DNA from 3 places in the Streptomyces sp. NPDC002896 genome. Region 3 is predicted to be linked to each of the others. Evidence: riboswitches for the same ligand, from Rfam matches in the RefSeq annotation. Region 3 holds a riboswitch; each other region holds the start of a gene.
What was found. Region 3 has a riboswitch for ZMP and ZTP ahead of ABT009_RS17560 (bifunctional 5,10-methylenetetrahydrofolate dehydrogenase/5,10-methenyltetrahydrofolate cyclohydrolase). Riboswitches for the same ligand answer to the same signal wherever they lie in the genome.
Positions count from the first base shown of each region.

Region 1: it holds a riboswitch for ZMP and ZTP, as region 3 does, so the genes downstream of both, ABT009_RS14275 (glycine hydroxymethyltransferase) here and ABT009_RS17560 (bifunctional 5,10-methylenetetrahydrofolate dehydrogenase/5,10-methenyltetrahydrofolate cyclohydrolase) in region 3, are expected to answer to the same signal.
Region 2: it holds a riboswitch for ZMP and ZTP, as region 3 does, so the genes downstream of both, ABT009_RS07680 (phosphoribosylaminoimidazolecarboxamide formyltransferase) here and ABT009_RS17560 (bifunctional 5,10-methylenetetrahydrofolate dehydrogenase/5,10-methenyltetrahydrofolate cyclohydrolase) in region 3, are expected to answer to the same signal.

Region 1 covers NZ_JBEOVA010000007.1:88,000-97,442, forward strand. The annotation lists gene dprE2 (decaprenylphospho-beta-D-erythro-pentofuranosid-2-ulose 2-reductase) at 1-689, shown strand, start outside; gene ABT009_RS14260 (hypothetical protein) at 709-1,872, opposite strand; gene ABT009_RS14265 (2'-5' RNA ligase family protein) at 1,920-2,504, opposite strand; gene trpS (tryptophan--tRNA ligase) at 2,621-3,685, opposite strand; gene ABT009_RS14275 (glycine hydroxymethyltransferase) at 3,936-5,381, opposite strand; ZMP/ZTP riboswitch at 5,416-5,504, opposite strand; gene rocD (ornithine--oxo-acid transaminase) at 5,653-6,867, shown strand; gene ABT009_RS14285 (glutathionylspermidine synthase family protein) at 6,889-8,076, opposite strand; gene ABT009_RS14290 (hypothetical protein) at 8,140-8,514, opposite strand; gene ABT009_RS14295 (phosphodiester glycosidase family protein) at 8,654-9,443, opposite strand, start outside.
Region 2 covers NZ_JBEOVA010000004.1:125,224-134,666, reverse strand. The annotation lists gene ABT009_RS07690 (MFS transporter) at 1-1,398, opposite strand, end outside; gene ABT009_RS07685 (YceI family protein) at 1,718-2,377, shown strand; ZMP/ZTP riboswitch at 2,399-2,487, shown strand; gene ABT009_RS07680 (phosphoribosylaminoimidazolecarboxamide formyltransferase) at 2,518-3,675, shown strand; gene ABT009_RS07675 (FAD/NAD(P)-binding protein) at 3,732-5,765, opposite strand; gene ABT009_RS07670 (amino acid ABC transporter permease) at 5,762-6,829, opposite strand; gene ABT009_RS07665 (LLM class flavin-dependent oxidoreductase) at 7,576-8,703, shown strand; gene ABT009_RS07660 (GNAT family N-acetyltransferase) at 8,700-9,227, shown strand; gene ABT009_RS07655 (ABC transporter substrate-binding protein) at 9,242-9,443, shown strand, end outside.
Region 3 covers NZ_JBEOVA010000008.1:375,540-384,982, forward strand. The annotation lists gene ABT009_RS17550 (ABC transporter ATP-binding protein) at 117-1,916, shown strand; gene ABT009_RS17555 (ABC transporter ATP-binding protein) at 1,969-3,762, shown strand; ZMP/ZTP riboswitch at 3,826-3,912, shown strand; gene ABT009_RS17560 (bifunctional 5,10-methylenetetrahydrofolate dehydrogenase/5,10-methenyltetrahydrofolate cyclohydrolase) at 3,935-4,801, shown strand; gene ABT009_RS17565 (NUDIX hydrolase) at 4,826-5,320, shown strand; gene ABT009_RS17570 (class I SAM-dependent methyltransferase) at 5,385-6,041, shown strand; gene ABT009_RS17575 (MerR family transcriptional regulator) at 6,061-6,423, opposite strand; gene ABT009_RS17580 (alpha/beta fold hydrolase) at 6,488-7,189, shown strand; gene ABT009_RS17585 (TIGR03619 family F420-dependent LLM class oxidoreductase) at 7,186-8,007, shown strand; gene ABT009_RS17590 (glycoside hydrolase family 31 protein) at 8,102-9,443, opposite strand, start outside.

The DNA.
Region 1 (9,443 bases), on a different contig from region 3:
CCACCGCACGCCGCCTCATCGCGCGGCGCACCCGTACGGTGTGGCTGGCCGGCCGCCCCTCGCCCGCGCTGGAGGCCGCGGCCGAACAGCTGCGCGCGCTGGGCGCGGACGTCCGTACCCTCGCGTTCGACGCGCTCGAGCCCGGGTCGCACGAGGAGGTGCTCGGCAAGGTCTTCGCCGAGGGCGACATCGACATGGTGCTGCTGGCCTTCGGCATCCTCGGCGACCAGGCGCGCGACGAGGGCGACCCGGTGGCGGCGGTGCGCGTCGCGCAGACCAACTACACGGGCGCGGTGTCCGCGGGCCTGGTCTGCGCCAGGGCCCTGCAGGCTCAGGGCCACGGATCGCTTGTGGTGCTGTCGTCGGTCGCGGGCGAGCGGGCCCGCCGCTCCAACTTCATCTACGGCTCGAGCAAGGCGGGCCTCGACGCCTTCACGCAGGGCCTCGGCGACGCCCTGCACGGCACGGGCGTCCACGTCATGGTCGTACGCCCCGGCTTCGTCCGTTCGAAGATGACCGCGGGCCTGGCGGAGGCGCCGATGGCCACGACTCCGGAGGCGGTGGCCACGGCCATCGAGACGGGGTTGCGGCGCCGCTCGGAGGTCGTGTGGGTGCCGGTCGCGCTGCGGCTGGTGATGTCGGCGCTGCGGCATGTGCCGCGGGCGGTGTTCCGGCGGTTGCCGGTGTAGCCGCCCCGGCCTGCGTGTCCTAGCGCTTCAGCCGCACGATCACGGATCTGCTCGTGGGGTTGCCGGCCTGGTTGACGCCGACGTAGCCGACGCCGAGGACTTCGTCGGTGCCGGGTATCGGCTCGATGCCGTTCAGCCAGAGCTGCTGCCGCGAGCTGGACCTGATGCCGTCGGTGCTCGGCAGCCGTGGGCGCTTGATCCTTTCGCAGTCGTCGTCCGCGGTGAGGTACCGGTTCCCGTTGAGGAACACCCCGCGCTCACCGTCGACGGCCACGGGGACACGGGTGGCGCAGTCGTCGTCCATGGAGGGCTGCTTGGTCCAGCGGGTGCCGTCCCAGCGCATCCGTATCGCCTCGTCCAGGGGCTCGTCGTCCTGTTCGCCGTGGTTGAAGGTGTGCTCGCCGTACGCGCGCACGTCGTCCCCGGCCAGTGCACGGACCGTGGTGAGGAAGGCCTCGGGCTCAGCAGGCACCGGGGCCCGGAAGCGGTACTCCGGGGTCCTGGTGGGCGTCCAGGAGCGGCCGTCCCAGTGCACTGCGGCGGGCTGGATGGTCTCATGGCCGCTCTCCTCGGACTCGCCGCTGCCCTGGTAGCCGACCGCCCACAGGTCGTCGGGTGCGACGCCGTCGAGCGCGCTGACCGTGGCGGGCGGGGCCGTGTCGGTCCAGCGGGTGCCGTCCCAGTGCCACAGCCGGGACGTCGCGGCCAAGGCCCAGATGTCGTCCGCGGCGAAAGCCCGCACGTCGACGACCCGGTCGACATCGGGGATCTGGGGCACCGCGGTCCAGCGCGTGCCGTCCCAGCGGGCCATCCGCGGCGCCTTCAGGCTCTTCAGGCTCGCCGTCAGCAGGAATCCGCCGGAGTCCATCTCGTCGAAGCGGGCCTCGTAGACGCTGTCGCCGAACGCCTTCGGCATGGGACGGCGCTGCCAGCGGGTGCCGTCGTAGTGCAGGAGGAAGCCGTCGTCGGCCGTCTCGTCCCCGGCGTAGCTGACGGTGCGGGTGGCGTTGCCGACCACCCAGATGTCGTCGTCGGCGGTCGCGATCACGTCGGAGAGCCTGCCGAGGTCCTTGTAGACCTTGTCGTACTTCCAGCTCATGCCGGGTTCGACCACGGTGTACAAGGCCACCACGGCGGCGAACACGAGCACGATCACGGCGAGTGCCGCGTTGACCCTGGCCATGCCTTCCCCCTCGCGCGATCCCCAGCTCCGCCGTGCGGCTGCCGAGATCAGTGCGCAGGCAGTGTTCGCCGGACCACGGGTGCCGACGCCTGCAGCGGCACGACGTGGCCGCCGCCGAAGAAGTAGTCGCGGAGCTTGCGCCAGACCTCGTCGGCGCCCTGCTCGTAGAGCGCGAAACCGGTGCACGGCCACTGCGCCTCGAACCCCGCCAGCTCCTCGTACGCCCGGTCCATCGCCTCGTCGTCGATGGCGTGCGCCACCGTGACATGCGGGTGGTACGGGAACTGCAGTTCGCGTGCCACGGGGCCTGATGCGTCCCGGACCTGCTTCTGCAGCCAGGTGCAGGCCTCGACGCCCTCCACGACCCGCACGTACACGACGGGCGACAGCGGCCGGAACGTCCCCGTGCCGGACAGCCGCATGAGGAAGGGCCGGCCCGCCGCCGCGACCTCCAGCAGATGCGCCTCGATCGCGGGCAGCTCCGACTCGTCGACCTCCGTGGGCGGCAGCAGCGTGACGTGTGTGGGGATGCCGTACGCCGCGGGGTCACCGAAGCCCGCGCGCCGCTCCTGGAGCAGGCTGCCGTGTGGCTCCGGGACCGCGATCGACACACCGATCGTTACGGTCCCCACGTCTTACTCCTGTCGTCGCGTCGGGTGGTGGACAGTCGGGCACCGGGGGTACCTCCCAGGCCCTTGAGGCACTGGGGGAGGACCGGCCGGCTCGTCCGGCCGGTCCTCCCTGTCGTTCAGTGCTTGGCGGGCAGGAAGCCGACCTTCGCGTACGCCTGGGAGAGCGTCTCCGCGGCGACCGCGCGTGCCTTCTCGGCGCCCTTGGCCAGGATCGAGTCGAGCGTCTCCGGGTCGTCCAGATACTGCTGGGTGCGCTCCCGGAACGGCGTCACGAACTCGACCATGACCTCGGCGAGGTCCGTCTTGAGCGCACCGTAGCCCTTGCCGGCGTACTTCTGCTCCAGTTCGCCGATACCCGTGCCCGTGAGGGTCGAGTAGATGGTGAGCAGGTTGCTGACGCCCGGCTTGTTCTCCGCGTCGTACCTGATCACCGTGTCCGTGTCGGTGACGGCGCTCTTGACCTTCTTGGCCGTCGCCTTCGGCTCGTCGAGGAGGTTGATCAGGCCCTTCGGCGTGGACGCCGACTTGCTCATCTTGACCGCGGGGTCCTGCAGGTCGTAGATCTTCGCCGTCTCCCTGAGGATGTACGGCTTCGGGACCGTGAAGGTCTCGCCGAAGCGGCCGTTGAACCGCTCGGCGAGGTCGCGGGTGAGCTCGATGTGCTGGCGCTGGTCCTCGCCCACCGGCACCTCGTTTGCCTGGTAGAGGAGGATGTCGGCGACCTGCAGGATCGGGTACGTGAACAGGCCGACGGATGCCCGCTCGGCGCCCTGCTTGGCGGACTTGTCCTTGAACTGCGTCATCCGGGACGCCTCGCCGAAGCCGGTCAGGCAGTTCATGACCCAGGCGAGCTGCGCGTGCTCCGGGACGTGGCTCTGCACGAAGAGCGTGCAGCGCTCCGGGTCGAGGCCGGCGGCGAGGAGCTGGGCGGCGGCGAGCCGGGTGTTGGCGCGCAGCTCGGCCGGGTCCTGCGGAAGGGTGATCGCGTGCAGGTCGACGACCATGTAGAAGGCGTCGTGGGTCTCCTGCAGCGCCACCCACTGGCGCACCGCTCCCAGGTAGTTCCCGAGGTGGAACGAGCCTGCGGTGGGCTGGATTCCGGAGAGGACACGCGGACGGGCGCCGGACGCGGAGCGGGGCGCCTCGGGGCCTGCGGCGACGGCTGGGTGATCAGAGACCATGCTCAACATTCTCTCAGGTGCGCGCGAAAGCTTGGGAACCGATCCGCGACAGCTCGGGAACCGTTTCTTCCGCGGCCGGGAGGGCGACGGCTCACCTCCAGGATGCGGGTGGCTGCGGCCCCGTCGAGCGACTGCCGATGAGACGTGGGACACAGTGCGCCCGGCCGGGCCGACCGGCCCCTGAGAACAGCGTCGGCTGCCGGCGGCAGTACGCCGCCGGCAGCCGTTGATCAGCCGAATCGGAAGGGGATCAGCTGAGGTCGACGCCCGGGTAGAGCGGGAAGCCGTCCAGCAGGTCGGCGGCCCGGCGCGAGACCTCGTCGGCGACCTTCTCGTCCAGGACGTGCTGCGCCTTGGAGGGGGCGCCCTTGCTGGTCGTGCCCGGCTGGGTCGAGGTGAGCACCCGGTCGATCAGGGCGGCGATCTCGTCCATCTCGGTGGTGCCCAGACCGCGGGTGGTCAGGGCCGGGGTGCCGATCCGGATGCCGGAGGTGTACCAGGCGCCGTTGGGGTCCTGCGGGATGGCGTTGCGGTTGGTCACCACACCCGAGTCGAGGAGCGCGGACTCGGCCTGGCGGCCGGTGAGCCCGTAGGAGGTCGCGACATCGATCAGGTTGAGGTGGTTGTCCGTACCGCCGGTGACCAGCGTGGCGCCGCGCCGCATCAGGCCGTCGGCGAGGGCGCGGGAGTTGTCGACGATGCGCTGGGCGTAGTCGCGGAAGTCGGGGCGGCGGGCCTCGGCGAGGGCGACGGCCTTGGCGGCCATGACGTGCGGCAGCGGGCCGCCGAGCACCATCGGGCAGCCGCGGTCGACCTGCTCGACGAGCGAGTCGTCGCACAGGACCATGCCGCCGCGCGGGCCGCGCAGCGACTTGTGGGTGGTCGTGGTGACGATCTGCGCGTGCGGTACGGGGTCGAAGTCGCCGGTGAGCACCTTGCCCGCGACCAGGCCCGCGAAGTGCGCCATGTCGACCATGAGGGTCGCGCCGACCTCGTCGGCGATCTCCCGCATGATGCGGAAGTTCACCAGGCGCGGGTACGCCGAGTAGCCCGCGACGATGATCAGCGGCTTGAACTCGCGGGCGGTGGCGCGCAGGGCCTCGTAGTCGAGAAGGCCGGTCGCCGGGTCGGTGCCGTAGCTGCGCTGGTCGAACATCTTGCCGGAGATGTTGGGCCGGAAGCCGTGCGTGAGGTGGCCGCCGGCGTCCAGGGACATGCCGAGCATGCGCTGGTTGCCCAGGTCGCGGCGGAGCTCGGCCCAGTCCTTCTCGGAGAGGTCGTTGACCTGGCGGGCACCGGCCCGCTCCAGGGCGGGGGCCTCGACGCGCGCGGCGAGGACGGCCCAGAAGGCGACCAGGTTGGCGTCGATGCCGGAGTGCGGCTGGACGTAGGCGTGGCGGGCGCCGAAGAGCTCCTTGGCGTGCTCGGCGGCGAGGCCCTCGACGGTGTCGACGTTGCGGCAGCCGGCGTAGAAGCGGCGGCCGATGGTGCCCTCGGCGTACTTGTCGCTGAACCAGTTGCCCATGGTCAGCAGGACGGCGGGCGAGGCGTAGTTCTCGCTGGCGATCAGCTTCAGCGAGGCGCGCTGGTCCTCGATCTCCTGGCCGATGGCGTCGGCGACGCGGGGCTCGACACCCCGGATCACATCGAGGGCGCTGCGGAAGGCGGTGGACTCGGTGGAGAGGGGCTCTGGCATGTCGTCGGACCTCCGGACGCGGACACGGGATGCACGGGTCGGCCCAGGCGCACGGCACACGGTTTGCGCGGGCCGCTCCCCGATGGTCGGTCCCATCCCAGCGCGCCAGTCACGGCCCGCGGCCAGCCTACCGGCAAGGCCGCAGGGCGGCCTTGCCGGTCCAGGATGCGGGAGCGCTGCCGATGGGGCGCCGCCCGCAGCGCCGCGCCGTGCAGGCAAATCGGGTAGAAAGGGCACACCTGCCCTTCTCTGCCGTACGGACGGAGGTCCCGTGAGTGCTGCCGATGCGCTCATCGCCTCTGCCGAGGCGCACACTGCGCACACCTATCACCCGCTGCCCGTCGTCATCGCGACCGCCGACGGGGCGTGGATGACGGACGTCGAGGGGCGCCGCTATCTCGATCTGCTCGCCGGGTACTCGGCGCTCAATTTCGGGCACCGCAACCGGCGGCTGATCGAGGCCGCGCACGCGCAGCTGGAGCGGGTGACGCTGACCTCGCGGGCCTTCCACCACGACCGGTTCGCGGAGTTCTGTGCGCGGCTGGCCGAGCTGTGCGGCATGGAGATGGTGCTGCCGATGAACACGGGTGCGGAGGCGGTCGAGACCGCCGTGAAGACCGCACGGAAGTGGGGCTACCGGATCAAGGGCGTGCCCGACTGCATGGCCAAGGTCGTCGTCGCGGCGGGCAACTTCCACGGCCGCACGACGACGATCATCAGCTTCTCCACGGACCCGGAGGCCCGGGCGGACTTCGGCCCGTACACGCCCGGCTTCGAGATCGTCCCGTACGGCGACCTGACCGCGATGCGCGAGGCGCTCACGGAGAACGCGGTCGCCGTGCTGCTGGAGCCCATCCAGGGCGAGGCCGGGGTGCTGGTGCCGCCCGAGGGCTATCTGCGGGGCGTACGGGAGCTGACGCGCGAGCGGAACGTGCTGTTCATCGCCGACGAGATCCAGTCCGGCCTGGGCCGTACGGGGAAGACCTTCGCGTGCGACCACGAGGGCGTCGTGCCGGACGCGTACGTGCTCGGCAAGGCGCTCGGGGGCGGCATCGTGCCGGTGTCGGCGGTCGTGTCGTCCGCCGACGTCCTCGGGGTGTTCAGGCCCGGTGAGCACGGTTCGACGTTCGGCGGGAACCCGCTGGCGTGCGCCGTGGCGCTGGAGGTCATCGACATGCTGCGCTCGGGCGAGTACCAGCAGCGGGCCGCGGAGCTGGGCTCGCATCTCCACGACGAGCTGCGGCTGCTCGCGGGCAGCGGCGGCCCCGTGCGGGAGGTGCGCGGCCGCGGCCTGTGGGCGGGTGTCGACATCGACCCGTCGTACGGCACGGGGCGGCAGATCTCGGAGCGGCTGATGGATCGGGGCGTCCTGGTCAAGGACACCCACGGCTCCACCATCCGGATCGCCCCGCCGCTGGTCATCAGCAAGGAGGACCTGGACTGGGGGCTGGACCAGCTGCGGGCCGTACTGGCCGCCAGGACCTGACGTCACAGGCCCCGAAAAGGCTTACAGGATCACATGGGGCAGGAAGCGGGCGTACTCGTCCGTGACCAGCCCCGACGACTCGCGGATGCCCAGCCCCGCCGACTCGTCCTCGACGACCCAGGCGCCGAGCACCACGCGGTTGCCGTCGAATGACGGCAGGGGCGCCAACTCCTGGTAGCAGCAGGGCTCTTCCCGTACGACGGGGTCGCCGGGGCCCGCCTCGTGCACCGTGACCCCGGCGCCCTCACGGCCGAGCAGCGGCTTGGCGACGTATCCCGTGGTCGCCGCCAGGTCGCGCGGGCCGTCGAGGTAGGCGGGCAGGAGGTTCGGATGGCCGGGGAACAGCTCCCAGAGGATGGCGAGGAGCGCCTTGTTGGACAGCAGCATCTTCCAGGCCGGCTCGATCCACAGGGTGCTGCCGGTGCCGCCGCCGTTGTCGAGCGTGTCGAGGACGTGCTCGCCGAAGCGGTCGGTCGTCAGCCACTCCCACGGGTAGAGCTTGAAGCAGCTGCGGATGAAGCGGAGCCGCTTGTCCACGAAGCGCCCGGAGAGCCGGTCCCAGCCGATCTCCTCCATGGAGATCCACTCGGTGTCGAGCCCGGCCTGCTGGGCGGTCTCCTGCAGATACGCGACGGTCATCAGGTCCTCGCCGAGCTCGTCGGCCGATGAGTGCGCGAAGTACAGGGGGCTGCCCGGCGGCAGCAGGGCGGCCTGCTTCTTCCAGGCGTCGACGAGCCGTTCGTGCAGGGAGTTCCACTGGTCGGCGCCGGGGAAGCGCTCCTCCATCCAGAACCACTGCGGGCTCGCGGCCTCGACCAGGGACGTCGGCGTGTCGGCGTTGTACTCCAGCAGTTTGGCGGGGCCGCTGCCGTCGTAACGGAGGTCGAAGCGGCCGTAGACGGACGGCAGTTCGGCCCGGCGCCGCCACGCCTCGCCGACCAGCTCGGCCAGCCGCGGATCGGTGATGCCGAGATCCGCGAACCGGTCCTCGTCGACGATGTACTGCGCCGCCGCCAGGCACATCCGGTGCAGCCCCTCGACGACCTCCTCCAGCGCCTCGACCTCGGGCAGCGAGAAGACGTAGTACGCGCTCTCGTCCCAGTACGGGCGCAGCGAGCCATCGGGGAAACGGGTGAGCGGATAGATCAGCCCCTGCTCCTCGACGGTCTGCTGCCAGCCGTCGCGGGGCTCGATGGTGCGTCGTTTCATGTGTCTGGCTGTTCCAGGCGTGCGGCAGTTGCGGGTGTCCGGCTGTTCCAGGTGTCCGGCTGCTCAGCCGCCGGAGCTGCCGTGGCCGCTGCCGAAGCCGCCGCGGTGCACATCGTCGTCATCGTCGCTCGAACCGCCGGAGCCGCTCGACTTGGTGAAAGAACCGCCGTCGACCCAGCCGTTCTTCTCCTTGCCGCCGTAGTACCAGTCGCCATCGACGGCGACCTTGCCGGTCTTACGGCTCTTGCTGCTGCCGCTGCTGCCGGTCTTGCAGTTCTTGTCGGCGACGACCTTGTAGCCCTTGGCGGCCTGGTAGCTGTCGCTGTCCACGCACCGCTTGTCCGGGTCGGACGAGCAGGAGGTGAGTGCCGCCGCGAGAAGTCCCACCCCGCCGAGTACGACCGTGCCGGACCTCAACTGCCGCCGTGCGTCTGCCATGTTCTGCTCCCCCGTAACGTTCCTGTCTCTGCCGTCCGTCAGCTGAACTGCCAACTGGTCGATGACGAACGGTGGTCAGGGTACGGGCGTGCCCGCCCGGTCGCGCAACCGGGCCCCGGACGGGCACGAGGAGCGAGCGTCAGTCGCGGCCGGCGGGCAGCACCTGGACGGTGTCGCCCACCGGGCGCTCCCCGGTCGCGTCCGACGTGGTGTTGACGAGTGTGCCGCCGACGGCCATGGCGGTCGATCCGCCGCCGTCGAGGTTCAGGGCGTCGACGGCGCCGAGCGAGCGCATGAAGGACGCGGCCTCGGCCAGCGTCAGGCCCTCGCTGACGCCCGGCTGCCGTCCGTCCACCGTGACCAGGAGCAACCGTCCCCGCTTGTCGATCCCGGCCATGGTGCGCGGCTGCCGTACGTTCGACCAGGCGTAGCCGAAGGAGAGGTCCTGCGGATCGAGGGTGCCCTCGCCGGCGGCGTCGATGTCGATGCGGCCGTCCTTCACCAGGGTCGGGGCGGCGCTGACCATGCTGTCGTCAGGGCCGAGTTCGACCCGCCGGCCCTCGGTGTCGCGGACGACCTCCTTCACGGTGATCCGCTCGCCCTGCCGGGCGTGGTCCGCCAGCCAGTCGCCGGCCGAGCCGATGCCCTGCAGCACCGAGCCGCCGGCCGGGACCGTGCCGCCGCGGGCGCCGGATGAGATCACCCGTCCGGTGGCGTCCAGCACGGCCTGGGTGCCCGGACCGGCCGGCAGGCTCGCCCCGAACAGGGAGGTGAACCGCACCAGGTCGTCCGTCTTGTTGCAGGTGAGGTCCTGGCGGGGCTGTTCGGTGGGCGTGGCACCCGGGCGGCCGCAGTTGCGCACCTTGCCCGGCACCCGGTTGATGCCCTCCACCGCATACGTGGACGACCCGGCGCGCACGGTCACCTCG
Region 2 (9,443 bases), on a different contig from region 3:
GTGATCGAGGCTGCGGCCCGTGCTGCGCGGGCCCAGCAGCGCCACGTCCAGGCACAACAGGACGACCAGCACCGCGGAGCCGGTGAACACGGCCGCGGCGCCGAGGTCCTCCAGGACGGTCAGCGCGACGAACGGCAGGATCACCGACGTCAGCCGGGACAGGGAGTACGCGATGCCGATCGCGCTGCTGCGCAGGCCTGTTGGGAAGATCTCGGTCTGGTAGACGTGGAAGGCGTTGGAGAATACGTTGCTGCACACGGTGAGCAGGAAGCCCGCAACGACGATCACCGCTGAGGACTCGGCGAAGCCGAACACCAGGCCGCACACCCCGATCCCCAACGCCGAAGCGACGATCAGTGTCCTGCGTTCGATCCGGTCGATCAGCGGGATCGACAGCGCCGAGCCGATCGGATAGCCGAGGAAGCTCAGGGCGGCGTAACCCAGCGACGTGGTCACGGTGAAGCCCTTCGATGCCAGCACGATCGGGGCCAGGGAGCCGAACCCGTAATAGCTGACGGTCTGCAGGACCTGGAAGATCCACCACATCACCGTGCGCCGACGGAACTCCCCGCGGAACATCTCCCGCAACGGAATACGGCGTTCGGGCTGCTCATCGGCAAGCGGCACCGGAGGCAGCTCGGTTCCGCCCCGCTCCTCACGCACCCGGTTCTCGATGTCGGTGACGATGCACTGCGCCTCCTCCTGCCGCCCGTGCACGCTCAGCCAGCGCGGCGACTCGGGCAGCCGGGTCCGCATCAGCTGGATGAACGCCGCACCCAGCGCACCGGCGATCAGCAGCCAGCGCCACCCCTCGATGCCCAGCAGCTCCCGGGACGCCACCACCCGCGCCCCGAACAGCGCCGCCACCGGCACGCCGACGAACCCGAAGGTGTAGGCGTACGCGATGTACCGGCCGCGCACGGCGCGCGGCAGAAACTCGGCCAGGTAGGTGTCGACCAGCACCAGCTCCGCGCCCAGCCCGATCCCGGACAGGAGGCGCAGCACAAGCAGCCACTCCAGGTTGGGCGCGGTGGCCGCCAGCAGGGAGAACAGCGAGTATCCGCCGAGGTTCACCAGGAACATCAGGCGCCGTCCGAAGCGGTCCGCGAGCACCGACAGTACGTTCGCGCCGACGAACATGCCCAGGAACGCCGAGGCGATCACCATGGACTTCTGCGTCGAGGTCAGCGACCACGGTTCGGCGAGCGCCGCGGCGAGGACTCCGCCGAGGAAGATCTCGTAGAGGTCGAAGAACGCGCCGATGCCGACGATGAACGTGATCCGGCGATGCCATCTGCCGGCCGGAAGCCGGTCAAGCCGTGCCGCGGCGCTCGCGGCGATGGAAGGCGAGACGGGAGTGGGCGAGGGCTGCGGGGTTGATGGGGCGCTTTCGAGCATGGGGCGGCTTTCTGAGATACGGAATCAACGCGTCGGCGGCTCGCGGCGCGGGGAGCGGTCGGCGGCCGTGGTGCCAACTCGCCGAAAGATGCGGTGTACATGAAAGTACAAGTCGTTGATCGAATTCCGGAAGAGGTTTCTCGGGGTGATCGGACAACTCCGTTGAGCAAGGAATTCGCCTCAGCGGAATTCGTGTTGATCCTGTGGATCTTTGCGGGCGGACCCCTGGAATCCGGACGACGGCCCCATCCCGCACCGAGGGTGGGCGCGAGGGCGTGATAGCACGGTAGTGATCACATAAGAAGGAGACGACGTCATCATGGGTTTCTTCAGCCGTCGCCATGCCCCCACTATCGAGTCTTCGCCGGCTGTCGGCCCCCGTACCTCTCCCGCGGCTTCCGGCACGGCCACCGCCGTCCTGGACCCCTCACTCGTGGCTCTGACCGGCCACTGGACCATCGACCGCCCGCACAGCAGGATCGGTTTCTCCGTGCGCCATGCCATGGTCACCACCGTGCGCGGGGCATTCTCCGACTACCGGAGCGATCTGTACTTCGACGGTGAGCAGCCTTCCCGGTCCCGAGCCGAGATGGTGATCCAGGTCGCCAGCGTCGACACCGGTGTGGAACAGCGTGACGCGCATCTGGTCGGCCCCGACTTCTTCGACGCGAACAGGCACCCGGAGATGGCCTTCCGCAGCACCTCCACGGTGCACGTCGGCGATGACAGCTACCGCATGACCGGGGACCTGACCATCCGCGGCATCACCCGTCCCGTCGAGCTGGACCTCACCTACCTCGGCTCGGTCGTGGACCCGTTCGGCTTCGAACGCGCCGGTTTCGACGGTACGACCACCATCGACCGCACCGACTGGGGCCTGGTGTACAACCAGAGGCTGGAGGCGGGCGGGGCCATGGTCAGCGAGAAGATCCGGCTGCAGTTCGACATCTCCGCGATCCGGGCCGCGCCGGTGGCGTAGACCCTTACTGCCGATAGAGTTGTGCCCGGCCGCGACTGGCGAGGGTGGACCACCACCGGGGAGCGGCCGACCCCGATGCGATGTGAGCGTCGACCGCCTGGGCGCCTCCGTCAGCGATGTCCCGCTGAGGAGGCCAGGACATGGAACTGCGCTACGGAACCAACCCTCAACAAGCAGCGGCACACGTCGCACCGGTGACGCACGGCAGATGGCCGGTTCGGGTGCTGCACGGACAACCGTCCTTCATCAACATGCTGGACGCGCTCAACGGGTGGCAGCTCGTGCGTGAGGCCAGCCAGTCGCTGGGCAGGCCCGCAGCCGCCTCGTTCAAGCACGTCTCACCTGCCGGCGCGGCCCTCTCCGGACCCGTCGACGATGTCACGGCAGAGCTCTACGGACTCGCCGGCGACCGCGTGGGCGACCTGACCAGCGCCTATCTGCGTGCTCGAGATGCTGATCCGAAATCCTCCTACGGCGACTTTGCCGCCCTCTCGCACCCTGTCGACACCGAACTCGCAGAGCTGTTGGCCGGCGTGGTCTGCGACGGCGTCATCGCCCCCGGGTACGCGCCCGGCACGGTCGCAACGCTCAGCAAGAAGAAGAACGGCCGCTTCCTGGTCGTGGAAGCAGACGCGACGTTCGTGCCCCCACCGTTCGAGGAGCGAGAGGTCTTCGGTCTGCGCCTGACCCAGGCACGCGACGAGGTGCAACTCTCCGCCGCCCTACTCGGCCACACCGTGGGCGGTTCACTGCCGCAGACCGCCGCGGACGATCTGATGCTGGGGCTCGCGGTACTGCGCTACACCCAGTCCAATTCGGTCTGCTATGTGCGCGGCGGGATGACGCTCGGAATCGGCGCCGGCCAGCAGTCCCGTGTCGACTGCACCCGTCTTGCCGGGGCCAAGGTCGACACCTGGTGGCTGCGGCGCCACCCGGCCGTCCGTGGCCTCGCCTTCCGGCCGGGGATCCGGCGCCAGGACCGTATCAACTGGCAGATCCGGTTCATCGAGGGCGATCTCACCCCGGACGAGACCGGGCGCCTCGCTCAGGCACTGTCCACGCCCGCCGAGGAGTTGACCGTCGACCAGCGCGAGAAGTGGAGGCGGCGTCTCACCGGCGTCGCGTTTGCCTCCGACGGCGCACTGCCGTTCCGCGACAACGTCGACCATGCCCACCGTCACGGCGTCGAGTACATTGCCGAGCCGGGTGGATCCGTCAGGTCGGACGAGGTCGAGGCCGCCTGCCGCGAACACCGGATCACGCTCGCGCGCACCGGCCTGAGACTCTTCCACCACTGATCCAGCCCTGATCCACCACTGACGAACACCAGGTCCCTGATGTGGCACACGCCGTATCAGCGGCCGCTCCCCACGCGTCCCGTGGTAGGGCGCGAGGCCGTCCGTCCTCCGCCGACCGGGCCGTGGTCCTCACCGCGGCCCGCGGACAGCGCCCTCAATAGGGCCCGGGCCACGGCGTCGTTCTGCCGGAACGCCGGGGCGTTGGTGCGGGGACGGGCGAAGGCGGCGACGCCGCGGACGTTCGTCGGGGCGCCGAGTGCGATCCGGCGGGGGTGAGGGCCGCCGAGCGACGGGTCGATGACGTGGCTCGCGCCGTCCGTCGTCACCGTCAGCAGACCGGAACGGTGAGTGTGCGTGGGGTCGCTGATGACCTCCTCGCTGAGGGCACCCGCGCCGTGCAGGCCCCGCAGCAGCGGGTCCTCGGTACGGCCCAGGGAGGCCCCCGGAAGGTACGCCTCTATCAGCGCGGTCGCCGTCACGGTGTGCCCGGGGACCGTGGGGCTGGATGCGGTGAAGGTGCCGCTGTCCTCGTCGGTACCGACCCGCAGGCCTGCGCCGAGGAAGCGGACGACACCCGCCCGGGACAGGGCGAGCAGCTCGCGCAGCCGGAAGCCGGGCGGACCGGAGGCCAGGAAGCTGAAGAAGCCCTGCCACCAGCCGTCGAGCTCTTCGGCGATGGACCGGGCGGTCAGCCGTCCCGACGCGACCAGGCGCGGCAGTTGCCCGTAGACGGAGAGCAGGGCGAGGAACGCGCCGAGGTCGGCACTGTGTGCGCGATCCTCGCGGCGTGCGACGTCCTGGGCGATGTAGGTGCGCAGGTGTTCCTGGAAGGCGTCAGGGGTCGGGAAGGTCAGGCCGTCCAGCGGGCGGTCCAGCGTCTCGAAGTTCAGACGGTCCGCCGGATCGGGCACAGCCCCCGCGACGAGTGCGGTCATCTCGTCGGAGTACCAGTCGAGGCGGTCGTAGGCCGCGAGGAACTCCGGCCACGGCAGGGCGGTGCGCTCGGGGTGGGCGTGGAACAGCTCGTGGTAGTGCGCGAAGCCGATCTCCTTGGCCATCAGCGGCCACACGTCGCGCCGCAGGTCGAGCGGCCGTCCCTCGGTGAGCAGGGCGTCCACCGCGTCGGGCCCGAAGTGGCGCGGCAGCGGCGGCCGCGGGCCCTGGAGCTGGTAGCGGGTCTTGGAGTGGTATGGGACGCCGCGGCGCGACCCGACGTACACGACGGGCTCGCGGCCCGACGGCAGATACGTGAGGCTGCCGTCGGCCTCCGTGCGGTAGGTGCCGCCTCGTCCCTCGGTCAGCAGCACCAGCAGATCGACGAAGGCCAGCCCGAAACCGCGCAGGATGACGTGCTCGCCCGGCCGCAGCGCCGACAGCTCGACGTCGGACGAGAACGCCGGCGGGAGGTGGAAGCGCCCGTGGCGGCGGGCGAACCGGGACAGTTCGCGGTGCCCGGACTCAGGCACGGCGTCCAAATGGCCCTGCGTGAGGAGGACCAGGTCGGCCGGGAGCGGCGTCGCCCGGTCGGCCAGGTGCAGCTGCTGGGGCCCGTCCGGCGGGCCCGTCACGGCGGTCGCCGTGGTGCGGTGCCACTCGACCGTGACGTGCGGCGGGAGTTCGGTGAGCGTCCGGCGGAACACCCAGTCCAGGTAGGCGCTTTGGGCGCGCCGGGTGGCGAAGTCGCTCCCGGCGAGCCCGCGCAGCTCGTCCAGGACGTCCGGGTCGGCGGGCTCCGCGTACGGCGCGAAACGCACGTCCCCACCGGAGAACTGCGCGGCCCACTCGGCCAGCGTGGGCCCGAGCCGTACCGGACCGTCGATGAGCGAGGACTCGTCCGTGAACATGGTCACGTCCTCGGCCATGGAGTTCATGCGCAGCAGCGGCGACTGCTCGTGCCGCCACACCCTGCCGGGCCCCGGTGGATGCGGGTCGATCAGATGGATGTGCAGGGGCGAGCCGTTCCACAGCTCGGGCGCGTTGGCGGCGATGCGTTCCAGTACGCCCGTGGCGCGCGGGCCCGCGCCGACGACGGCCAGGACGGCGGCGGGTCCGGTGGTCGTCGGTGCGGTGATCACCGGTGCGTCGGTCACCGGTCACCGCCGGTCGCGGGCCGGGCGTCGGCGGCGGTCGCCGCGCGCAGGCGGGTAGGTATGGCGGCTAGCTGTCCGCGCAGCCGTTGCAGCGGGGTGGGCGGCAGCTCTCGGGCGTTGCCGCGCGCGTAGTACCGCTCGACGTAGAACTGCCCGGCGCTGAGCACGGTGGTGACGGCTATGTACCAGAGTGTGGCGACCATGAGCAGCGGGATGACCTGGTACGTCTGGTTGTAGACCAGCTGCACCGAGTACAGCAGGTCGTGCACGGCCAGCACGCTGACGATGCTGGTGCCCTTGAGTGTGCCGATCAGCATGTTCCCGGCGGTCGGCACGATGGACCGCATCGCCTGCGGAATGACGATCCGGCGCAGGGTGCGCGATCTGCTGAGACCGAGTGCCTGGGCGGCCTCCGTCTGGCCGGATTCCACGGAGAGGATGCCGCCGCGCACCACCTCGGCGGCGTATGCGGCCTCGTGCAGTGTCAGCCCGATCACGGCGGTGAGGGTGGGGCCGAACAGATTGACCGTCTTGACGGTGACGAACTCCGGGCCGAAGGGGATGCCCAAGCCGAGCGTCGGGTAGAGGGCGCCGATGTTGAACCAGAACAGCAGCTGCACCAGCAGCGGGGTGGAGCGGAAGATCCACACGTAGCCCCAACTCAGCGTGCGTAGCACCGGGTTGCCGGACAGCCGCATCACTGCCAGCGGGGTGCCGAGCAGAAAGCCGAGCACCATCACCGCGCCGGTCAGCCACAGAGTCAGCAGCAGCCCGTCGAGCACGGCGGCCGTGGTGAAGTACCGGCCCACCACGCCCCATTGGAACGCGGGGTTGCGGACGACGGAATTCAGCACCATCGCGAAGACCAGAAGCGCCGCGGTGGCCGCCAGCCAGCGGCCGACACGGCGGCGCGGCACGATGCGCGGCAGGTCGTCGCGGTCGGAACTGACGGCCGGCAGGTCTTTGGTGACAAGGTCCTTGTCGGCCGGGTCTTTGGCGACCAGGTCTTTGTCGGCCGGAATGGATCCGGCCTGGGTAGTGGTGACTTCGGAAGGCGAGACCATCGGGGGCTCTCCGGGAGAGGGAGTTGCGGGCGTGGGAGACCATTCGGTGGCACACGTACGCAGACATCGCGCGGATACAGAGCAGGCATCGGAGCAGGCGGACACTGCGCGGACACGGTGCGGGCGGCACTGCCCGCGTACGGTGTGCGGCCGGGGCCTGGCGTCATCACGTTCGCCGCGTCCCTCAACGCGGCCGGAGAGGCTCCGCGCGAGACGGAGCCGGTCCGCCGTCGATCGTATGTGCCACCGGCCCGGATGTGTCAACAGGGCCCGGGGACCGGTCAACGCCCGTCCGGTATGCGGGCGGTGGTTGACGGAACACAGAATGTACTGCTCAATTGACCGCATGAATGCCGATCAGCGTCTGGTCACGCGCGATCACATCGACTTCGGTCGGGTGTGGTCCGCAGCGTGTTGCGCCTGACTCGGCAGCGGGCTGTCTGACCGGCCCTTCCCTCCCTCGGTGAACCCGTCGCGGGCCGAGTCCCACCTTCGCACCATCGCCGTACACATGCGCTGACAGGCGTACCGGCGGTTCTGCGAGCCCGGACGCACGCTGCCGCCGCTCCACTTACGCCCGAGGCCCATGCCCCCGGCGTCATCACTCATCGCTCCTGCTTCACGCCGCACCCTCGCGTTCATCTCGCCTTCCTGAATCACCGTCACATATGAACGCGACAAGGGCTGCTTCGTCCTGCCCGCGTGCGGCTCACCACCCTTGAGGACTTGAGGAAAGGCCATCTCCCATGCCCGTGGAGTTCCTCGGCATCGCCGCCACCAACGACGGGTCCGAGACGACCCCGCGCTCCGGCGCCGCATTCGACAAGGAGTACACGCTGCGGCTCGCCCGGGCGCACGAGGACCACGGCTGGGACCGGGTGCTGTTTGCGTACGGCTCCGGGTCGCCGGATCCCGCGCCGGCCGCCGCGTTCATCGCGAGCCGTCTGGACACCCTGCAGATCCTGCTCGCCCACCGGCCGAACGTCTCGTACCCCACCTTCGCCGCCAAGACCTTCGCCACCCTCGACCAGATCAGCGAGGGGCGGCTGACCGTCCACTTCATCACCGGCGGCAACGACCACGAGCAGGGCCGCGAGGGCGACACCCTTACCAAGGACCAGCGCTACACCCGCACCCGCGAGTACATCCAGATCGTCAAGAAGATCTGGACCACCCATGAGCCCTTCGACCACGAGGGCGAGCACTACCGCTTCCACGACTTCGTCAGCGACGTCTTCCCCGTCCAGCAGCCCAGGCCCGGGGTCTCCTTCGGCGGCTCCTCACCGGCGGCGTACGCGGCCGGGGGCGCCGAGGCCGACATCTACTGCCTGTGGGGCGAACCCCTGGAGAAGACCGCCGAGCAGATCGCGCAGGTGAAGGCCGCCGCGGCAGCCGCGGGCCGCACCGACGTCCCGCGCATCCAGGTCGCCTTCCGGCCGATCATCGCCCCGACCGAGGAACTGGCCTGGGAGAAGGCCCACCGCACGGTCGGCGCCATCAGGGAACGGGGTGAGGCGGGACTCAAGCGGCGCCACCGCACCGGTGCCCCGCAAAACACCGGCTCGCAGCGGCTGATCGCCATCGCCGAGGCGGGGGAGCGCTATGACCGCGCACTGTGGACGCCGACCGCGGCCGCCACCGGCGGCGCGGGCAACTCCAACGCCCTGGTCGGCACCCCGGAGACGGTCGCCCAGGCGCTCCTCGACTACTACGACCTGGGCGTCGACATCCTCTCCGCCCGCGGCTACGACCTGCTCGGGGACGCCATCGACTTCGGACGGTACGTGATCCCGATCGTCCGCGAGGAGGTCGCCAAGCGCGACGCCGAGCGCGCGGCGCGGGGCCCGGGGGCCCTTGCGGCGGTGCGTGCATGACCTCCGTCGCACAGCCACCGTCCTCAGCGGAGCTGACGGTTATTCAGGTACCTGTGTCGGACCCTCTCGTGAAGCCGCTGTTGCGCGAACTCGGCGACGAGTACTCGAGCAGGTACGGCAAGGACGCCCACGCCGAGCTCGCCCGCTACCCCGACGGGGAGTTCACCCCGGCGCACGGCGGCGTGCTGCTCCTGCTGCTGGAGCGCGGCGAGCCGGTCGCGGGCGGCGCCTTCCGCCGGTACGACGAGACCACCGCCGAGCTGAAGAGGATCTGGACGCACTCCGCGCACCGCCGGCGCGGCCTCGCCCGCCGGGTCGTGGCCGAGCTGGAGCGGGAGGCCCGCGCCCGGGGCTACCGGCGGATCTACCTGACCACCGGGCCCCGCCAGCCCGAGGCCCGCGGCCTCTATCTGGACACCGGCTACACCCCCCTCTTCGACACGGGCGCCGACCCGGAAACCATCGGCCCGCTGCCCTTCGAGAAGCACCTCTCCACCCACGTCTCCACCGACATACGCACCTGAAAGGCCTCGGCCCCGTGAACCTCCCAGGAACCAGAACCCGTCTGCGTCTCGCTGCCGCCTCCGTCGCGCTGCTGCCCCTGCTGGCACTGACCGCGTGCGGCTCCGGCACAGCCGACGCGAGCGCTCCCGCAGGCGCCAAGGCTTCACCCGCGCCGAGCGACAACCCGGTCGCCTCCGTACAGAAGGTGGACTCCGTCGCCGCCCTGCTGCCCGCCG
Region 3 (9,443 bases):
TCCGGGGCCGGCTCCACCACCCACCGGAACCCGCGAGGTGACCCGTACTGACCGGCCCACTGACGCAGCGCATCGCGCTGCTCCGCCCGCTCCGCACCGTCCCCCGCCCCTTGCTGGTGGGGCTTTCGCTGCTCCTGCTCGCCCAGGCCCTGCTGCCCGCGGCCACCGCGGTCGCCATGGGGCATCTCATCGGCCGCGCCGAGCGGCTGACCGGCGACGGAGTCCTCGGCGGCCTCCTGTGGCCCCTGGCCGCCTTCACCTGCCTCCTCCTCGTCGCGCACCTCCTCGAGTCGTTCATCGAGCCCCTGGACTGGCTGCTCAAGGCGCGGATCGTCGGCGCACACCGGGCCGCGCTCCTGCGCCGCGCCGTCTCCGTCCCCACCATCGGCGGCCTGGAGCAGCCCAGGACCCAGCAACTCGTGCAGGCCGCCTCCGCGGACCCGGAGAACTGGACCGAGCGCACCCCGGCCGACGGCGCCGCCGCCCAGCTGCGGTTCATCAGCGCCGCCTGCGGCTTCGTCGCCTCGTCCGCCGTCCTGGTCGCCTTCGCGTGGTGGGCGGTGCCCGTGATCCTGCTGCCCGTCGTCGCGCTGCGCATCCGCTTCGTACGCCGCTTCGCGGAGCTGATCCGGCAGTGGCTGACCCGCGCCGACCGCGCCCAGCAGGGAGGGGTGTGGGCCGAGGCGCTGACGTCGCCGAGCGCCGGGAAGGACGTGCGCACCTTCGGCCTGGCCGGGTGGATGCTCGCCGAGCACCGGCGTCATCTGATGGGCATGTTCGAGCCGTTGTGGCGCAGGACCGTCCACACGTCCTGGGAGAACATCGGGCACGGGATCGTCGTTCTCGGCTGTCTGCTCGCCGTGTTCGTACCGGCAGCGGCGGGCGGTGCGGACGGCACGTACTCGGCGGCCGTCGCCACGGCCGTGCTGAGCGCGGGCTGGTCGCTGGTGAGCCTCGTCGACTACGCCGACGGGCGCGACGTCGCCGGGGCCGAGGCCGCAATCGAAGCAACCGAGGAGCTGGAGAAACTCCTGCCGGTGTCCGACGATGCCGGTGCGCTCCATGCCGGACGTGTGCCGCGCCAGGGCGCGCAGATGCCCGACGGCTCTCTCCACGTCCGCTTCGAGAGCGTCTCCTTCTGCTACCCCGGCACCGAGCACACCGTCCTCGACGGCCTCGACCTGGAGATCCGCCCCGGCGAACTCCTCGCCGTCGTCGGCCTCAACGGCGCCGGAAAGTCCACGCTCATCAAGCTGCTCTCCGGCCTGTACGAGCCGACCGGCGGCCGTATCACCGCGAACGGCACCGACCTGGCCGAGCTCACGCCCGACGCGTGGCGCCGCCGCATCTCGGTCGTCTTCCAGGACTTCGTACGCTACGAACTCTCCGCCGCCGACAACGTGACCCTCGGCCAGGCCGCCGTCCCCCGGAACGACACCGCGCTCGAAGCGGCCGCCCGCGACGCGGGGCTGACCGCCGTCCTGGAGCGGCTGCCGCAGGGCTGGGACACCCCGCTCGCCCGCTCCCGCACCGACGGCGTCGACCTGTCCGGCGGACAGTGGCAGCAGGTCGTCCTCGCCCGCGCGCTCTACGCCGTGCACACCGGCTCCCGGCTCCTCGTGCTCGACGAGCCGACCGCCCACCTCGACGTACGCACCGAGTTCGACGTCTTCGACCGGCTCGCCCGCGCCCGCGGCGACGACACCTCCGTCGTCCTCATCTCGCACCGCCTGTCCACCGTCCGCCAGGCCGACCGGATCGTCCTTCTCGACGGCGGCCGCATCACCGAATCCGGCAGCCACGACGAACTGATCGCCCGGCAGGGCACGTACGCCGAGATGTTCGCGATCCAGGCCGAACGCTTCCGGCGCGGCCACGAGGACCGCATCGAGGAAGGCGAGTACGGCATTGAGTGAGGCGAGTACGGCATTGAGTGAGGACGAGACCGGCAAGAAAGGGGCGGTACCGGTGAGGCGCACACTCGCGCTGTGGGGCGAGCTGTTCGCGCTCTCCTGCCGCCGCATCCCGGCCGCCACCGCGGCCACCCTCGCCGTACTGCTGCTCGGCGTGCCCGCCACCATCGGCGTCGCGCTGTCCCTGCGCACCGCCGTGGACGGCATCACGACCGGCGACCACGACGTGGCCGTCCTCGGTGCGGTCTGCGCGGCCTGCGCCTACGCCGCGACCCGCACCCTGAACCACATCGGCCGCTCCCTCATGATCATGTCGACCGAGAAGATCGGGCTGACGGACATCCATGAGGGCATCCACCGCGACATCGCGACGCTGGAGGGCCTGGAGCACCTGGAGCGCACGGACTACCTGGACCGGGTCACCACGGTCCGTACCTCCGCCTGGGCCATTGTCGCGAGCATGTGGAGCGCGATCGCGATCTTCACGGACGTGCTCCAACTCGTGGTGCTGCTCCTGCTCCTCGGCACGGTCAGCCCCTGGCTGCTGCTCCTGCTGCCCGCCGCCGCACTCCCGCTGTGGGCCAACGCCCGCGGCCAGCGGCTGATCAACGCGGCGGAGACCGACACCGCGGAGTACCAGCGCGTGCAGCGCCATCTGTTCAAGCTCGGCACGCGCGCGGCGACCGGCAAGGAGCTCAGGGTCGCCGGCGCGGGGGAGGAGATCGTGCGGCGGCAGAGCGCGGCCTTCGGGGCCGTGGTCGACGGCCGTTACCGGGCCCGGATGCGCGCGGCACGGCTACGGGCCGTCGGCTGGACGGTGTTCACGCTCGGCTTCGGCGGCGGCCTCGCGCTCGTCGGCCACCGCACGGCACACGGCCTCGGGACGCCCGGCGACCTGGTGCTGACGATCACCGTCGCGGCGGCGCTGCGCCAGTCCGTGCAACAGGCGGTGATCCGGGCGGCCGGGGCGATCGACGCGATGCGGCTGATCGGCCCGTACCTGTGGATGCGCGAGTACGCCGCCGAGCAGCGGAACCGCAACACCGGTACGGCGCCCAGCCCCGACGTCCTGCGCGACGGCATCACCCTCACCGACGTGTCGTACGTCTACCCGGGCACCGAACGCCGCGCGCTGGACGGGATCAGCGTCACGCTGCCCGCCGGCGCCGTGGTCGCGGTGGTCGGCGAGTTCGGCTCCGGCAAGACGACGCTGGTGAAGCTGCTGTCGAAGTTCTACCGCCCCGACGAGGGGCGGATCACCGTCGACGGCACCGATCTCGCCGAGCTCGACACGGACGCCTGGCGGGCCCGGAGCAGCGCCGCGTACCAGGACTTCGGGCGCTTCCACACCGTGTTCGCCCAGACGGTGGGCCTTGGCGACCTCCCGCACATCGACGACCGCGAACGCATCGCGGAGGCAGTCCGCGCGGCCGACGCCGAGAGCCTCGTCGCCCGCCTCCCGGACGGCCTGGACACCCAGCTCGGCCGCGAACTGGGCGGCGTCGACCTCTCCGAAGGCCAGTGGCAGAAGACCGCGCTGGCCCGCGCCTCCATGCGCCCCGACCCGCTCCTCTTCGTCCTCGACGAACCCACGGCCTCCCTCGACGCCCCGAGCGAACAGGCCATCTTCCAGCGCTACATGAACCGCGCCCACGCCCTCGCCACCCGCACCGGCGCCGTGACCGTGATCGTCTCCCACCGCTTCTCGACCGTGAGCGGCGCCGACCTGATCCTCGTCCTCGACAAGGGCAGACTGACGGAACACGGCACACACGAGGAACTGCTGGCACTGGGCGGGCGGTACGCGGATCTGTACGGCATCCAGGCGACGGCGTATGCGGCGACCTGAGCGGCCGTGACGCCTGCCGGGGCAATTCGCAGCACGCCGAATACCTCATGTCCACTACAGTGCGCTGTGGGCCGTGACTGGCGCTGAGGTGGAGCACCACCGGGGAGCGGCCTGACGTGGACGTCGATGCCGTGCGCCTGGGCGAGTGGTCGACCACGCCTGGGAGGCGATGATGTCCCCGACTCGGACAGCCCAGCTCATGGACGGCACCGGCCTCGCCCGGCGCATCGGCGAAGAGACCGCGACCAAGGCGGCGGAGATCTCACAGCGCACGGGTGTCGCGCCGTGCCTGGCGACGGTGCTGGTGGGCGACGACCTCGCCTCGGTCACGTACGTCCGCATGAAGCGGGCCCGCTGCGCCAAGGCCGGCATCCGGTCCCGCCACATCGGCCTGCCCGCCGCCACCACGACCGCGGAGCTGGTCGAGGCGCTCGCTGCTCTCTCCCGCGACCCCGAGGTCCACGGCATCCTGCTGCAGCACCCTGCCGGGCGGCACATCGACGAGCGGGCGGCGTTCGAGGCCATCGCTCCGGAGAAGGACGTCGACGGCGTCACGATGCACTCCTTCGGCGCGATGAGTTTCGGACTGCCCGGCTTCGTGTCGTGCACGCCCGGCGGGATCATGCGGCTCCTGGACGAGTACGGCGTCGAACTCGCCGGCAGACACGCCGTCGTGATCGGCCGCAGCCCGATCCTCGGCAAACCGGTCGGGATGCTCCTGCTCGCGCGGGACGCCACGGTCACGTACTGCCATTCCCGCACCGCGGACCTGCCCGCGATCGTCCGGGAAGCGGACATCGTGGTAGCGGCCGTGGGACGACCGCGACTGATCCGCGGTCAGGACATCAAGCCGGGCGCGGTGGTGATCGACGCCGGATACAACCCCGGCAACGTCGGCGACGTGGACTTCGACACCGCCCGCGCCCATGCCCGTCTGATCACCCCCGTACCCGGCGGGGTCGGCCCGATGACCATCGCCGTCCTGCTGGCACAGACGGTGGAGGCCGCCGAACAGCAACTCGGCAGGCGGAAACGCTGACGTCGTTCTGCGATCGTGAGTGCCATGGGTGAACTGGTGGAGCGGGTCGATGAGCAGGATCGGGTGGTCGGGGTGGTGGAGCGGGGCGAGGCCATCGAGAGACAGTGGCTGCACCGCGTCGCGACGACCGTCTGTCGAGATCCGGAGGGCCGCATCCTGGTGCATCGGAGACAGGAGGACGTGTCCCGGTTCCCGGGGCAGTACAACTGGTTGATCGGCGGGGCCGCAGGGGTCGGCGAGTCATACGAGGAGGCTGCCGCTCGCGAACTCGCCGAAGAGTTGGGGGTTCAGGCATCGGTGCGATTCGTCTTCAAGCTCCTCTGCCGAGGGGCGATCAGCCCATACTGGCTCGGCGTCCATGAGGCCGTCGTCACCGAGGCGATCGTCCCTGATCCGTCGGAGATCGCCTGGCACGGCTGGGTCTCCGAGGGCGAGTTGCAGGACGCGCTTCAGCGGTTGACGTTCGTACCTGATGGCGCCGACGCTCTGAGGCGTTACCTCGCCGAGCCGACACCGTAGCCGGGCGTGCGGCCATTTTCCGGAGCGGGCGTCGCCGGAACCCACGGTCTGGTGGGATGGCGGCATGAACCTGCTGTCGCCCCGCGTCCTGCAAACCCTTCACCGGTTCAATGCCGCTCATCCATGGGACCACAACGCCCACTACCACCGGTGGATCCTGCGGCAGCTTCCGAAACGATTCGACCGTGCCCTGGACGTGGGCTCCGGAAGTGGCGACCTGGCCAGGCTCTTGGCCATACGCGCCAAGGAGGTGCAGGGAATCGACTCGGATCCGGCGATCGTCGCCCGGGCACGGGAGCTGACTCCTCCGGCCGCCCCGGTGACGTTCTCCGTCGCGGACGTGCTGACCGGGGTCCCCGCCGGTTCCTACGACGTCATCACGTGTGTCGCCGTCATCCACCACCTGCCGTTCACCGAAGCGCTCACCCTCTTGCGCCGGCACCTGGCACCCGGAGGAACGCTGGTGGTCGTCGGACTGGCTCGCGCGGAGACCCGAGGCGACCACCTGCTCGGCGCCATCGCCATCCCGCTGAACCTCGCCATGGGCTGGTTCAAGAACAAAGGCCGCAAGGCACCACGGCCAGTCTCGATGACCGCCCATACCCGCCCTGCGGACATGAGCTTCCCCGACATCGTCCGCGAAGCCCGCCAGGTCCTGCCGGGTGCACGGCTGCGCCGCCGGCTGTTCTGGCGCTACACGTTGGTGTGGCACCAGCGCTGAGTGGTCGGGATCGAGCCGGTTACCGCCTCTGCCGCGCCTCGGTCGCATCGCGGAACTCGGCCAGCGCGGCGCGGCGGCGGCGCAGATCCGCGATGTCCGCGTCCATCCGCTCCAGGTTCGCGGCCATCGTCCGCAGCACCTCCGGGCAGGGGTCGATCCCCGGCCCGGCATCGGTGGCGCACGGCAGCATCTCGCGGATGGCGCCGGTGGTCAGCCCGGCCGCCAGCATGCCCCGGATGCGGGCGACGACGTACGGGGCTTCGGGCGCGTACACGCGGTATCCGTTGCTGTCGCGGTCGGGGCACAGCAGGCCCTGCTCCTCGTAGTACCGCAGCAGCCTCGTCGCGACCCCGGTCTGCTGTGACAGCTCGCCTATCAGCACCGATTCTCCTCACCGCGCCTGGGACTTGACCTTCACACCGGTGTGATGGGTCAACGTACGGGGCATGCGCGATTCATTCCCCGCCCTCGCCACCACCGTCACGGGAACCGGTCCGGGACTGCTGCTCGCCCATGGCGCCACCGGCAGCATCGAAGGCAACTTCGCCCCGGTCGTGCCGGCCCTCGCCGCCGCCCACACAGTCGTCGCCCCCGACTATCCAGGCTCCGGCGGGACCCCGGTCGCCGCCACCCCGCTCGGCCTCGACGAGCTCACGGACGCGGTCGTCGACTCCGCCGTACGGCACGGCATCGAGCGGTTCGCGGTGCTCGGCTTCTCGCTCGGCACTCTGGTGGCGGTGCGCGCCGCCGTACGCCACCCCGAGCGGGTGACCGCCCTCGTCCTGACCGCCGGTTTCGCCCGGCCCGACGACCACCTGCTCGGCCTTCTTCCCGGCTGGCGGGCCGAGGAGCCGCCCGCACTCCGCCCGCACGTCGACCTGATTCCCTCCCTCGACATCACCGGTGACCTGCCAGAGGTCGCCGTACCGACGCTGGTTGTCGCGACGACCAGCGACAGCATGGTCCTGCCCGCGGGCTCCCGCGCTCTGGCGGCCGGAATCCGGGGCGCGCAGTACACGGAGATCGACAGCGACCACGTGGTCATGGTGGAGCGGCCGGAAGAATGGCTGAAGCCGGTCCTCGGCTTCCTCCAGTCCCTTCCGCTTTCGGAAGTGCCCTCAGAAGTCAGGGAGGGCGAGGGGAGGTGAAGCTGCAGGTCGTCCTCCCCAACGAGACCGCGGGTGCCGACCCGCGCCTGCTCGTCGAGCTGGCACAGCAGGCCGAGGCCCTCGGCTACGACACGGCGTGGCTTCCCGATCACCTGCTGCCGCCGGCCGAGTACGGCCCCGTGTACGGAGGTGTCTTCGAACCGCTCGTGACCATGGGCTGGCTGGCAGCCGCGACCACCCGGATCCGGTTCGGCACCTCTGTGCTCGTCCTGCCGATGCGCAGTCCGTTCGTGGTGGCCAAGCAGGTCGCGACCCTGCACAGGCTGTCCGGCGGGCGGATCACCCTGGGCGCCGGGATCGGCTGGGACGAACGCGAGTTCACCGCCGTCGGCGCCGACTTCAGGAGCCGGGCCGCCCGGACGGACGAGGCCATCGCACTGATCCGGCACCTGTTCCGGGTTGGCCGAGGCCCCTTCGAGGGCCGCTGGTACGGCTTCGGGACGGGCGTCTTCGAGCCGCGCCCCGACGGTCCGGTGCCGGTGATGACCGGCGGTGTCACCGACGCCGCCCTGCGCAGGGCGGCACGGTATGCCGACGTCTGGCAGGGCGTGGGCCTGGGCCCGGAGGAGTTCGGCGAGCGGCTGGCGTACCTGCGTGCCTGTACGGACGGCCGCACCGTGTCCGCCGGTACGCGGATCGACTGGCACGGCCCCGAGCGCACCGTCGGCGAGGCGGCCCTCACGGCCGAGGCTTTCCGAAACGCCGGAGCCGAGCACGTGGCGGTGCACTTCGGCGACCCGGACGGATACGCCCGGCGTATGGCCGCCTTTGCCCGGGCGACCCGGCCGACGGCCTGACGATGGCCCCTGAGGAGTGCCCCATGGCCGGGGACCGGCACACGGGAGGGCGGGCCGGCCCCGTGGCCCGGCCCGCCCTCCCCCCACAGCACCGCTACTGAGCGATCGGCAGCCGTGCCCCGTCCCGCAGGAACAGCGGGATCCGGTCCAGTGGGGCGTCGACCGTGACGGTCGTGCCGCCCTCGTACACGTCGCTCGTCCAGGCGTCGGTCCACCGGGCGCCCGCCGGGAGGTACACCGTCCGGTCCGTCGCGCCCGCCGTCAGCACCGGGGCCACCAGCAGATCCGGGCCGAACAAGTACGTGTCGTCCACCGACCACGCCGTGTCGTCCTCGGGGAACTCGAGGAACAGCGGGCGCATCACCGGCAGGCCCTCCTCGTGGGCGGCGCGCATCACGTCGAGGACGTACGGCTTGAGGCGCTCACGCAGGTGCAGGTACTTCTCGAGGATGGCGCCGGCCTCCTCGCCGTACGACCACACCTCGTTGGGGCCGCCCGTCATGTCGGGGCCGAGCGGCATGCCCGGGTCGCGGAAGCCGTGCAGGCGCATCAGCGGCGACAGCGCGCCGAACTGGAACCAGCGGACCATCACCTCGCGGTACGCGGGGTCGTTCGGGTCGCCGCCGTGGAAGCCGCCGATGTCGGTGTTCCACCACGGGATGCCGGAGATTGCGGTGTTGAGGCCCGCTGCTATCTGGCGGCGCAGGGTCGCGAAGTCCGTGCCGATGTCGCCGGACCACAGCGCGGCGCCGTAGCGCTGGCTGCCCGCCCACGCCGAGCGGTTGAGGGTCACCACCTCGGTCTCGCCCGCGGCGTGCATGCCCTCGTAGAAGGTACGGGCGTTCTCGCGCGGGTAGAGGTTGCCGACCTCCAGGCCCGGGCCCGCGTGGTAGCGCAGGTTCTCGGCGTGATGCGGCTTGAGCTCCGGCTCGCAGGCGTCCAGCCAGAAGGCGCGGATGCCGTACGGCTCGAGGTAGTTGTCCCGCACCCGCGACCACACGAACTCGCGGGCCTCCGGGTTGGTGGCGTCGTAGAAGGCCACCTGGACCGTGGACGCGACCTCCTTGTCGGGCCAGTCGGCGTGCGCCATCGGGCTGTACTGCGTGCCGATGAAGTAGCCCTTCTGCTCCATGAGCTGGTGGTTCTCGCTGAGGGGCGAGACGGAGGGCCACACCGAGATGACCAGCTTTATGCCCAGCGTCTCCAGCTCCCGCATCATCGCCGCCGGGTCCGGCCACTCCGCCGGGTCGAACTTCCACTCGCCCAGATGCGTCCAGTGGAAGAAGTCGCAGACGATCGCGGAGAGCGGCAGGCCGCGCCGCTCGTACTCCCGGGCCACCGCGAGCAGTTCGTCCTGGGTGCGGTAGCGCAGTTTGCACTGCCAGAAGCCGGCGGCCCACTCGGGCAGCATCGGGGTACGGCCCGTCGCCGCGCTG